Regions from separate parts of the Paraburkholderia largidicola genome, predicted to be linked through region 1. Evidence: predicted binding sites of a transcription regulator. Region 1 holds the regulator's gene; each other region holds the start of a gene.
The links. Region 1 encodes LexA, which represses DNA repair genes until DNA is damaged. Its sites were predicted from a motif close to ACTGTATNNNNATACAGT; they were not measured.

Region 1 (4,153 bases):
CACGACGCGCCGGAACGTCAGCCAGCGCGACGCGCCCAGGCACGCGGCCGCCTCTTCCTGCTCGCGCTCGAACTCCTCGAGCACGGGCTGCACGGTCCGCACGACGAATGGCAGGCCGATGAAGGTCAGCGCGACCAGCACGCCCGCCGGCGTGAACGCGATCTTGATGCCGAGCGGTTCGAGAAACTGGCCGACCCAGCCATTGCCCGAATAGATCGCCGCGAGCGAGATGCCCGCCACCGATGTAGGCAGCGCGAACGGCAGATCGACGACGGCATCGACGATGCGCTTGAACGGAAACTCGTAGCGCACCAACACCCACGCGACGAGAAAGCCGAACACCGCGTTGATCAGCGCGCCGCCGAGCGCCGAGAAGAACGTCAGCCGGTACGACGCGAGCACGCGCGGCGACGTGACGGCGCGCACGAACTGGCTCCAGTCGAGCGTAGCCGTCTTGAGAAAAGTGGCCGCGAGCGGAATCAGCACCACGAGGCTCAGATACGCCAGCGTGATGCCGAGTGTCAGGCCGAAGCCGGGTATCGCGCTCGGCTTGCGAAAGGTCAACGTCGTCATGCGAAAGCTCTTTCAGGTTTTATGCGTTGCAACGCGTGCCGTCGCACCATTGCCGAAAGCGCGCCCGAGGGCGCGCCTTTGTTCAAACATGGCCGCTGCGTGGTTTCACTGCGGCTGGTAGATCGAATCGAACACACCGCCATCGGCAAAGTGCGTCTTCTGCGCGTTCGTCCAGCCGCCGAACGAGTCGTCGACCGTGTACAGCTTCAACTTCGGAAACTTCTCGGTCAGCGTGGCCGGCACCTTGTTCGAACGCGGACGGTAGAAGTTCTTCGCGGCGATCTCCTGGCCTTCCTCGCTATAAAGGAAGTTCAGATATGCGTCGGCGAGCTTGCGCGAGCCGTGCTTGTCGACCACCTTGTCCACCACGGCGACGGGCGGCTCGGCCAGAATGCTCGCCGACGGCACCACGATCTCGAACTTGTCGGTGCCGAATTCCTTCACCGACAGGAACGCCTCGTTTTCCCATGCGATCAGCACATCGCCGATGCCACGCTGAACGAAGCTCGTCGTCGCGCCACGCGCGCCGGAGTCGAGCACGCCTGCGTTCTTATATAGCTTCGACACGAATTCCTTCGCCTTCTGGTCGTTGCCGCCCGGCAGATGCGCCGCGTACGCCCACGCCGCCAGATAGTTCCAGCGCGCGCCGCCCGAGGTCTTCGGGTTCGGCGTCACGATCGACACGCCCGGCTTCACCAGATCGTCCCAGTCCTTGATGTGCTTCGGGTTGCCCTTGCGCACGAGGAACACGATCGTCGACGTGTACGGCGACGCGTTGTCGGGCAGGCGCTTCTGCCAGTTCTTGTCGATCAGGCCCTTGTTGGCGAGTGCATCGATGTCGTAAGCGAGCGCAAGCGTCACGACGTCGGCCTGCAGGCCGTCGAGCACCGAACGCGCCTGCGCGCCCGAGCCGCCGTGCGACTGCTTGAAGGTGACCGACTCGCCCGTCTTCGCCTTCCATTCCTTGCCGAAGACCTGATTGACGTCCTGGTACAACTCGCGGGTCGGATCGTAAGAAACGTTGAGCAGCGTCGTATCCGCATGCGCCTGCGCGATCATCCCGACCGCCGACGCTGCGCCCAACGCGAGCGCCGCGACCAGTCGCTTCGCGCTGCTGCGCCTTGCCTTCTGTGCTCCTGCCAACCCCGTGATCCGAATGCCCATCGACCTTCTCCGTCTTGTTGGTGTGACTGCCTGTTTTCCGCTGATTGCCGCGTTTCGCTGCTGCGCAAGCGGCAAGCGCCTCTGCCGCTGCGCGGGCGTTGCTGCTGCATCAATGGAGGCCAGTCTATCCGGGCGGCTTCATCATTAAAAATAATGTTTCTTCATTTTTTAATACGCAATAGTGGTAAAGGAATGGTTTGCGTCCGTGCACGCGTTCTTTAGGCCGTTACAGCGTCGGCTTTCGACGTTCACACGACACCCGGCGCGACGAACTTAAAGTAAAGCTTGAAATGCGCCGAATACTGTATAAAAATACAGTCACCTGTCTATCCATACAGTGGCGCCATGACCAAACTCACCGCACGTCAGCAGCAGGTTTTCGAACTGATCCGCCGCGCCATCGAGCGCACGGGCTTCCCGCCCACGCGGGCCGAGATTGCCGCCGAGCTCGGTTTCAGCTCCGCCAATTCGGCGGAAGAACACCTGAGGGCGCTGGCGCGCAAAGGCGTGATCGAGCTGGCGGCGGGCGCGTCGCGCGGCATCCGTCTGCTTGCGGGCCAGGACGATTCCCCGCACCAGTTCACGCTGCCGCACGCGAGCATCATGCAGTTGTCACTGCCGCTCGTAGGTCGCGTGGCAGCCGGTAGCCCGATCCTCGCGCAAGAACATATCTCGCAGACATACACGTGCGACCCGTCGCTGTTCTCGAGCAAGCCCGACTACCTGTTGAAGGTGCGCGGCCTGTCGATGCGCGACGCGGGCATCTTCGACGGCGATCTGCTGGCCGTACAGAAGAAGAGCGAAGCGAAAGATGGCCAGATCATCATCGCGCGTCTGGGTGACGACGTGACTGTGAAGCGCCTGAAGCGCCGGCCCAACGGTATCGAGCTGATCGCCGAGAACCCCGATTACGAAAACATTTTTGTTCAGGCCGGCAGCGCGGAGTTCGCGCTGGAAGGCATCGCGGTCGGGCTGATCCGGCCGACTGAATTCTAATTAGCTGAACACTGTCTGGAGAGACTCATGGAACGCCTTGCCCGCTTGCTGCCCTTTCGCCAGTTCGGTCGTCTGCGCCATCTGCGCGAGCTTGTCCCTTGTGGTTCGCTGACGGCGCTTGCGTCGAACGTCGCGGGCCGCACGGCATCGCTGTTCGATGAAGAACCCCAGGCGCTGCCATCCGCGCAGCCGGCGTTTGCGCGCGTGTCGCTGAACTCGGGCCTCAATGCGGAACCGGCGCGGCGCGCACCCGTGCGGGTCTATCACGGGTCGTCGCGGCTCATCATGGTCGGCACGGTGGACGCCGTCTGCAATATGATCGATCGCGCGATTGCCGAGCAAGGCGATCAGCTGGCCCAACAGGCGGCGTGAGCGCGCCGCATGCGCTTGATATCGACGTCCGGAAACGCTTGCTTGCAAACTCGTGGGATCGTTTCAGTGCCGATCGGGTCCACACCTGATCGACATTGAAAACGGAGCGTTCTGCACAATGGCAGGTCTGGTAAAGATGAAAGGCCGGGTGGGTCGGCCACTTCTGATCGCGTTGATCGTGATCGTCGTCGTGGCTGCACTGGGTTATGCGTACGCATCGCCGTATATCGCACTTGACCGGCTCAAACGCGCCGCCGATTCCCGCGATGTCGACACGGTCAATGCGTACGTCGATTACCCGGCGCTGCGCGACAGCCTCAAGTTACAGGTCACGGGATTGCTGACGCGCCGGCTCGACGTGCAACACAACGGCAATCCGCTTGCCGCCATCGGCGCGATGATCGGTGTTGCATTGATAGGCCCGCTCGTCGATGCCTATGCGACGCCGGATGGTGTCGCCGCGTTGCTCAACGGCATTCCACCACGCGGCGAACCGGGCGAGCGCCCGCCTCCGCCGCCCGCTGCGCCAGCAGACAATCCGGCGCCCAATTCGCCACAAACGCCTGCGCCTGCGCCTGCGTCGAGCCAGGCTAACGCCAACGGCAACACGCCGCCTCAACCGCCGCAAACCACGGCGGGCTACCGCGGTGTCAATGAATTCGTCGTGACTTATCAGCACGGCGTCGGCGACACGCGCTATGCAGCGATCTTCCTTCGCCAGGGACTCTTTACCTGGAAGCTGTCAGCCGTGGATTTGAACGGCTGACGCTTCTTCACGCCACGTGCGCCGACGGCGGCTGCGTCACGCAGCCGCCTGTTCCTCTTCAGCCGCCGACGAGCACGCAACCAGAATGCTGCACGAGACGCGGTCAAGCAGCGGCGTATTGCCCGCGCCCATCCACCAGCGCGACAGCCCCGTGCGGCAGCGATGCCCGACCACCACGAGATCGGCGTGCAATTCATTCGCAAGCGAGGCAATTTCGTCGATGGGATGCCCGAACGCGAAATGCCCCGTCGCCTTCACGCCACGTTCCGTGAGCCAGTCGAC
Region 2 (4,153 bases), 1.4 Mb from region 1:
GAAGCGTTATCTTTGGCGTCTTGTCCGATGCTGCCGTGCGTGCCGTTGGTCGAAGCGTCTGCTGATCCATTGGGCGAACTCGCGGGCCCCTCGCTTCCCGGCCTGCCTTTATCCGTGTTCCACACGTCGCCTGCGAACGCCTGGATGGCGGCAGTGGGCAGAATTGCGCACAACTCGGTGAGATGCGTGCAGCCAGCCGTGCCGGCCAGCAAACGGGCAGCATCGCGACGGAAGTTATGGAAGAGATTGAGCCCGATGAGGGCACGATAGGCGGGATTGGAGGCTTCACACAGACCGGGATACGGAACCCAGTCGGACGACGCTTCAGCGTCGACGACATTGAGCTTGCGATCGATCGTGATGCGGAGCCAGAGTTCATGGATCGGCGAGCCGTTCGGCCGGACACCCGACGCAAGCGTCACGTCACGTGGCTTTTCGTCGGTGAGGCATGCCTCGATATCCCACAGGCCATCTTCACGCTCAAATGCCTCCGCTCGGATTGCGCGGCGATGGCGCAACTGTCGGGACACTGGTGGAGAAAGCGGCATGCGAGAACAAAGGCCGGATTGAAGAACCCCTGAATTTTAGCATACTGGGTATTTGAGACTGGCCGAAGCCCGCAGAGGCTTGACGGGGGCGGGTTTGAGCCGCCTTGGGGATGGCGTTTCGGCGAGGTGTTTCGTGCAGTGCGTCATTTCGGTATGCACTGCGTGCCGCATTATTCCGACGGCCAGTCTTCGTCGATTCCCTTCAGAATCTTCCCGATGATTCCCTGAGAAAAACCCCGCGTTGCAAGAAAGCGCGCCTGCTTGGCACGTTCGCCAGGCGTTTCAGGCAACGTGCCGAACTTCTTGCGCCAGACGGCCTGCGCCCGCGCCAGTTCGGTTTCGCGCAACTGCGCGCTGACTTCTTCGACCAGTTCCTGTCCGACCGAATGACGCTTGAGCTCATTGACGATGCGGCCCGCCCCCATGCGCGACGCGCGCCGGTTAAGCAGGCTTTCGGCGAAACGGGAATTCGACAACCAGCCTTCGCTTTCGAGCGAATCCAGCAATGCGTCGATTGATTCGCCCTCTTCCGCGTACGGCGAGAGTTTGCGCGACAACTCAGCGCGACTGTATTCGCGGCGCGAAAGATAGCCGAGCGCGCGGCCTTTGAGAGAGCGTGTTGGACGTTGTGAAGCGCGGCTCGCTGTATCAGCGGGTTTGCCTTCGCCTGGCTGGCGACGCGAGCGCGTATAGGTGACTTCCTCGGCGACTTCTTCGCTGCCGGCATTCGCATTCGGGCGGTCACGCGAAGCGGCACCCAGGCCGGCGGCACGATCATGCGCATCGAACGATTCGAATGGATCGAAGCTGTCGGATGACGAGTCGCTTGAAAACGATGCTGCGGTAGAAACAGACGAGCTTGAAGACACGCGTGACGACGATTCGAATGCATCGTCGTCACGCGGGCCGCCCGCGCTGCGTCCTGCGCCCGGAGTCGAGGAAGCGGAGCGGCCCTTGCGTATCACGCGACGATTACTCCTCTTCGCCTACTTCCTCGTCGGCACTGACGGCGGCGCCCGCCGGCATCGCATTCACGCCCAGCGACTCACGGATACGGTTTTCGATTTCGCGTGCAATGTCCGGATTCTCGCGCAGGAATTCACGCGCGTTGTCCTTGCCCTGACCAATGCGCTCGCCGCTGTAACTGTACCAGGCGCCCGCCTTGTCGACGATCTTTGCCTGCACGCCGAGATCGATGATTTCGCCCTGACGCGAGATACCTTCGCCGTAGAGAATGTCGAAGATCGCTTCGCGGAACGGCGGCGACACCTTGTTCTTCACGACCTTCACGCGGGTTTCGTTGCCGATCACTTCGTCGTTCTTCTTGATCGAGCCAATACGGCGAATGTCCAGACGCACCGATGCGTAGAACTTCAGCGCGTTACCACCCGTGGTGGTTTCCGGGTTGCCGAACATCACGCCGATCTTCATGCGGATCTGGTTGATGAAGATCACGAGGCAGTTCGTGCGCTTGATCGTGCCCGTCAGCTTGCGCAGCGCCTGCGACATCAGACGCGCCTGCAGACCCGGCAGCGAATCGCCCATTTCGCCTTCAATTTCGGCCTTCGGCACCAGCGCCGCCACCGAGTCGATCACGATCATGTCGATCGAACCCGAACGCACCAGCGCGTCCGCGATTTCGAGTGCCTGTTCGCCCGTGTCCGGCTGCGAGACCAGCAGGTCGCTGACGTTCACGCCGAGCTTTTGCGCGTACTGAATATCAAGCGCGTGTTCCGCGTCGATGAACGCCGCCGTGCCGCCGATCTTCTGCATTTCGGCGATGACCTGCAGCGTCAGCGTGGTTTTACCCGACGATTCCGGCCCGTAGATTTCCACCACACGGCCACGCGGCAGACCGCCAACGCCCAGCGCGATGTCGAGGCCCAGCGATCCCGTGGAGACCACCTGGATATCTTCGACTGCCTCACCCTGGCCGAGCCGCATGACCGACCCTTTGCCGAACTGCTTTTCGATCTGCGCAAGCGCGGCCGCGAGTGCCTTGCTTTTTTCCGCAGTCAGTCCAGCCGAGCCTTTCTTGCTTTCTTCCATGAATCGTCCTTTGCTATGATGAACGGCGTCTGAGGCAGGTGTGCAGGCCGTTGTGAACCCGGTTCGACCAACCAGCACGCTAAACGCAGACACTGTATAAAAAAACAGTAGTCTTGGCAAGCCCGATTCGCATGCGGACGTCCACATGTGCAATCGGACAACACCGACTACCGACAAAAATTTTTCGGAGACGCTGTGCGCCGGAGCGCCCCGGTGCCGGCCGGGCAGGGCGCATCATGCGAATTCTCATTGCCGAAGACGACAGCATACTCGCGGACGGTCTCGTCCGATCACTCCGCCAATCGGCATACGCCGTTGACCATGTGAAGACGGGAGCCGAAGCGGATACCGCGCTGTCGATGCAGACTTTCGACCTCGTCATCCTCGATCTGGGCCTGCCGAAAATGTCCGGCCTCGAAGTGCTGCGGCGTTTGCGCGCGCGCAATTCGAACGTACCCGTGCTGATCCTGACGGCAGCCGACAGCGTCGACGAGCGCGTAAAAGGCCTCGATCTGGGCGCCGACGATTACATGGCCAAGCCCTTCGCGCTGAACGAACTCGAAGCGCGCGTGCGTGCGCTCACGCGGCGCGGCGCGGGCGGCGGCCCGACCGTCGTCAGGCACGGCTCGCTGTCGTTCGATCAGGTCGGCCGGATTGCCTATGCCAATGAGCAGGTTATCGATCTGTCCGCGCGTGAGCTAGGATTGCTCGAAGTCCTGTTGCAGCGGATCGGGCGGCTGGTGTCGAAGGAACAGCTGGTCGATCACCTGTGCGAATGGGGCGAAGAGGTCAGCAACAACGCGATCGAGGTCTACGTGCACCGGCTGCGCAAGAAGATCGAACCGAGCGGCGTGCGCATCATCACTGTGCGCGGGCTGGGTTACTGTCTTGAGAAGGCCGCGCCGGCCGCGCAAACGGGAAGTCAGGCTGCGCCCCAGACGCCGGCGCAGCAGTCCGAGCCTTCTGACGCGCCCGCTGCCATGCCCGCAAGCCACTACTTCAAGTAAAGGCGTTCCATGTCCGTCCGCGCACCGCGCGCCACGGCGCACGCGGCGGATCTCGATGAAGTCCGCGACGCGCGCTACGCGAATCCTTTCGCGCCGCCCGATGAAACCGAGGCGGCTGCCGAGGCGCGTCCGCGTTCGCTGTTCGGCGAGATCCTGGACTGGATGCTCGCGCCGTTGCTGCTGCTATGGCCGATGAGCCTGGCCGTCACATATCTGGTCGCGAAGTCGATTGCGAACGGGCCGTTCGATCGCGCGCTCGAAACCGACGCCTATGTGCTCGCGCGGCAGATTCATCCCGTCAACGGCATCGCCGAGCTGACGCTGCCCGATTCGACGCGTGACTTTCTCCGCGCCGACAATATAGATAGCGTGTTCTATCAGGTGCTCGGCACGCGCGGCGAGCTGGTGGCAGGCGACCGCGACATGCCGCTGCCGCGCGAGGAAGACCGGCCGCAGCCGGGCATCGTCGAGTTTCGCGACGACATGGTGCGCGGCAACGACATCCGCGTCGCCTACACGACCGTCGAGTTTCCGCAGACGCCGGGCGCG
Region 3 (4,153 bases), 1.0 Mb from region 1:
TCAATGCAAAAACATCTGTCACTTGGACATGATGCGTTGCAGTCGACCGTCGCGTTCGTCGTCGCGAATACGAAGAGCGATCCGAACGCGGTATTCGCCGGCAGCGTGTCGTATCTGAAGCTCGCGGGCATCGTGCTGGGCGGCTGGCAGATGGCGCGCGCGATGCTGGCGGCGCAACAGAAACACGCGCAGGACCCGTCGTTCTACGGCGCGAAAATCGCGACCGCGCAGTTCTTCGCGGAACATCTGCTGCCGCAGGCGGTGGCGCTGGAAGCGTCGATTACCAGCGCGAAGGGCGGCGAGGGCGTGCTCGCATTGTCGGAAGATCAGTTCTGACGACGTCGAAGGCAGAAAAAACAACGGCGCCGCGAAGGCGCCGTTGTTGCATCAGGTGGAACCGAATCAGGCGTAAGCCGGACGAGTCTGCCCCGTCGTCTCGCCGAGATAGCGATGCACCGACAGATCGCCCGACTGGATCGCCGGACGCTTGCCCGAGATCAGATCGGCGAGCAGCTGGCCCGAGCCGCACGACATCGTCCAGCCGAGCGTGCCGTGTCCCGTGTTCAGGAACAGGTTCGGCACGGGTGTGCGGCCGACGATCGGCGTGCCGTCCGGCGTCATCGGACGCAGGCCCGTCCAGAACGTCGCTTTCGACGTATCGCCGCCGCCCGGGAACAGATCGTTGACACACATCTCGAGCGTCTCGCGGCGCGCCTGCTTCAGCTTCTTGTCGAAGCCCACGATCTCCGCCATCCCGCCGACGCGAATCCGGTCGTCGAAACGCGTGATCGCGATCTTGTACGTCTCGTCGAGCACCGTCGATACGGGCGCCGACCCGGCATCGACGATCGGCGCCGTGATCGAGTAGCCCTTGAGCGGATACACCGGAATCTTGACGATGTCCGACAGGAACTTCGTCGAATACGAGCCCAGCGCGACGACGAAGCTTTCCGCGCGCACCATCTCGCTGCCGCACTTCACGCCAGCGATGCGATCGCCTTCCATCGCGAGCGCGTCGATCGGGGTGTTGTAGCGGAACTTGACGCCCAGTTGCCCGGCGAGCGCGGCGAGGCGCGTCGTGAACAGCTGGCAATCGCCTGTTTCGTCGCCCGGCAGGCGCAGACCGCCCGTCAGCTTGTGCGACGTCGCGGCGAGCGCGGGTTCGGCACGCGCGAGGTCGTTCGGCATCAGCAGTTCGTACGGCACGTTCGCGTCTTCGAGCACGGCGATGTCCTTCGCTGCGCCATCGAGTTGCTGTTGCGTGCGGAACAGCTGCAGCGTGCCGCCCGTGCGGCCTTCGTACTGGATGCCCGTCTCGGCGCGCAATGCCTGGAGGCAATCACGGCTGTATTCGGCGAGACGCACCATGCGGCCCTTGTTGACGGCGTAGCGCGCGGACGTGCAGTTCTGCAGCATCTGCCACATCCATTGCAACTGGAATTGCGTGCCGTCGAGCCGGATGGCGAGCGGCGCATGCTTCTGGAACATCCATTTGACGGCCTTCAGCGGCACGCCCGGCGCCGCCCACGGCGCGGCATAGCCCGGTGAAATCTGGCCGGCGTTGGCAAAGCTCGTTTCGAGCGCAGGACCTGCTTCGCGATCGATCACGGTGACTTCATGACCGGCGCGCGCAAGATAATAGGCGGTCGTTACCCCAACGACGCCACTGCCCAGAACGACGACTCGCATAGCTGCTCCATAAAGGTCGGAAGGCCGCGGCGTGATGGAAAACCTCGTTTCTTCGTGCTTTTGTTCGATTGACGAGGTGATATGCCGAATGCCTAGTGTTAACCGCTATACTATTTGCGTCGTGGTAGGTTTTGTTATTGTATTTTTCAGATTTTCAGTAAAAACCATGCGTACACAGCGTCAGCCGATTCGAGCGCTCGACAAACTCGATCACAAGATCCTGAGAATCCTCCAGCAGGACGGCCGGATCGCGATGAAGGAACTGGCCGAGCAGGTGGGTCTTTCGGTGACGCCGTGTATCGAGCGCGTCAAGCGCATGGAGCGCGACGGCGTCATTACGGGCTATCACGCACGCGTGAATCCGGCGGAGCTTGGCGCGGCGCTGCTGGTGTTCGTCGAGATCACGCTCGATCACAAGAGCGGCAACATGTTCGACCAGTTCCGGCGAGAAGTGCAGAAGATTCCCGAGGTGCTCGAATGCCATCTGGTGTCGGGCGACTTCGACTATCTGATCAAGGCGCGCATCGGCGAAATGGCGGACTACCGGAAGCTGCTTGGCGACATCCTGCTGCAACTGCCGGGCGCGGTGCAGTCGAAGAGCTATGTCGTGATGGAGGAAATCAAGGAAACGCTGAACATTGCCGTAGGCGAATGACGCTTACGGCGGGGCTCCCTGGCGGTTGACCCGGCCCCGAAAGTCACGCTCGACAAACGCGGTAAACACTGTATATTTGTACAGTATTCAGCGTTGCTTCGACGTGTGCCGTGACAGACTACGACCGAGACATTCCCGAATTTCCAATCGCGCCGCCCGCTCCGCGCAAGGGGCGGGGCGCGGTCACGAATCTGCAGGGCCGCTACGAAGTCGATCAGCGCGAGGCCGTCGACGATGGCTGGATCGCGCCGTCGGAAGAGGAAAGCGGGCGTCCCGCGTTGCGCACGCAGATATTCGAAGAACGCGCGAAAAGCATCCTCACGCATAACCAGTCGCCGGATATTCCGTTCAGCGTGTCGCTGAATCCTTATCGCGGCTGCGAGCATGGCTGTATCTATTGCTTCGCGCGGCCTACGCACAGCTATCTCGGCCTGTCGCCGGGGCTCGACTTCGAAAGCCGGATCTACGCCAAGGTCAATGCGCCGGAACTGCTCGTGCGCGAAATGGCGAAGAAATCGTACGTGCCGGAACCCATCGCGCTGGGCGTGAATACGGACGCATGGCAACCCGTCGAGCGGGACCTCCAGCTGACGCGACGCGTCATCCAGGTCATGAGCGAGCACAACCAGGCGTTCGCCGCGATCACCAAGAACTCCCTGATCGAGCGCGATATCGATCTGCTTGCGCCGATGGCCGAGAAAGGGCTGATGATGGCTGCCATCACCATTACGACACTCGACGCCGACATCGCCCGCACGCTGGAGCCGCGCGCCGCCACGCCCGCGCGGCGCCTCAGGACGATCCGGACGTTGACCGACGCAGGCATACCGGTGGGCGTGAGCATTGCGCCTGTTATCCCGTTCGTCACGGATCAGGACATGGAGCGCGTACTCGAGGCCTGCGCGGAAGCGGGCGCGACGAGCGCGAGCTATATCGTGTTGCGTCTTCCGTGGGAAGTGGCGCCGCTCTTCAAGGGTTGGCTGGAAGCGCATTTCCCCGACCGCGCCGAGCGCGTGATGAACCGCGTGCGCGATATGCGGGGCGGCAAGGACTACGACGCGTCGTTTTCGACGCGCATGAAAGGCGAAGGGCTATGGGCCGATCTGCTCAAGCAGCGCTTTGCGAACGCGGTGCGGCGGCTTGGTCTCAATGCGCGCAATCACGGCATTCTCGATATGTCGCATTTCAAGCGGGTCGAGTTGCCCAAGCCGGTTAAACCGGCCGCACCCGACACGCCTCAATTGAGTCTTTTCTGAGCGCGACCTTATTGCGAGATCGCTTTTGCGGCCTCGACTTGAGATTCGAAGTAGGTCTGGAACGATAGCGCGAGTCCCGTCATCAGTAGGAATGCGCCGATCAGCAGCGAAAAGATCACGACGAAGATGACGGTCCAGCCGGAACGGCTCTGCTGGCCGGTGTGCGCGTTGAACTGGGCGTCCCATTTCTCATCTGGGCGCAGACCGTAGACGATCGCCGCGAGAAAGGCGGCCAGCATCGACACGGCGCCGGGGAACGCGAGAATCCAGCCCATGATCGCGGCGCGCTCGGTCGCGGCTAGCAGCATGAAGCCAGGAATCCCGATGATCGTTCCAACGAGGTGCGCCCAGCCCCACACGTCGCGCAAACCGTACAGATAGAAGCGGTGTGCGCCGAGTGTGCCGAAGAAGAAAGCGAGCGCGGCGGTAAGGGTCTTGGAGCGAAAGCGCGAGTTATGCGTAGCGACGGTGGCCATGAACGTGAGCGACAGGGTGACGGACGGCTTCGGCGGCTGCGGATCCCGCGCACAGCCGAGCGCATTCTACGCTGCCC

Region 2: a site for LexA is predicted at 2,689-2,706, ahead of recA (recombinase RecA). Genes of this name have one in related genera too.
Region 3: a site for LexA is predicted at 2,412-2,429, ahead of PPGU16_RS04260 (PA0069 family radical SAM protein). Genes of this name have one in related genera too.

What each region holds. Positions count from the first base shown of each region.
Region 1 is NZ_AP023174.1:1,964,297-1,968,449, forward strand. Features, by position in the region: gene cysT (sulfate ABC transporter permease subunit CysT) at 1-573, opposite strand, end outside; gene PPGU16_RS08740 (sulfate ABC transporter substrate-binding protein) at 679-1,737, opposite strand; gene lexA (transcriptional repressor LexA) at 2,083-2,733, shown strand; gene PPGU16_RS08750 (hypothetical protein) at 2,761-3,105, shown strand; gene PPGU16_RS08755 (DUF2939 domain-containing protein) at 3,224-3,871, shown strand; gene PPGU16_RS08760 (universal stress protein) at 3,908-4,153, opposite strand, start outside.
Region 2 is NZ_AP023174.1:541,152-545,304, reverse strand. Features, by position in the region: gene PPGU16_RS02395 (DUF2889 domain-containing protein) at 1-548, opposite strand, end outside; gene recX (recombination regulator RecX) at 719-1,513, opposite strand; gene recA (recombinase RecA) at 1,521-2,597, opposite strand; gene PPGU16_RS02380 (response regulator transcription factor) at 2,834-3,604, shown strand; gene PPGU16_RS02375 (sensor histidine kinase) at 3,614-4,153, shown strand, end outside.
Region 3 is NZ_AP023174.1:951,486-955,638, forward strand. Features, by position in the region: gene PPGU16_RS04245 (acyl-CoA dehydrogenase) at 1-336, shown strand, start outside; gene PPGU16_RS04250 (D-amino acid dehydrogenase) at 403-1,689, opposite strand; gene PPGU16_RS04255 (Lrp/AsnC ligand binding domain-containing protein) at 1,856-2,344, shown strand; gene PPGU16_RS04260 (PA0069 family radical SAM protein) at 2,455-3,600, shown strand; gene PPGU16_RS04265 (NINE protein) at 3,609-4,076, opposite strand.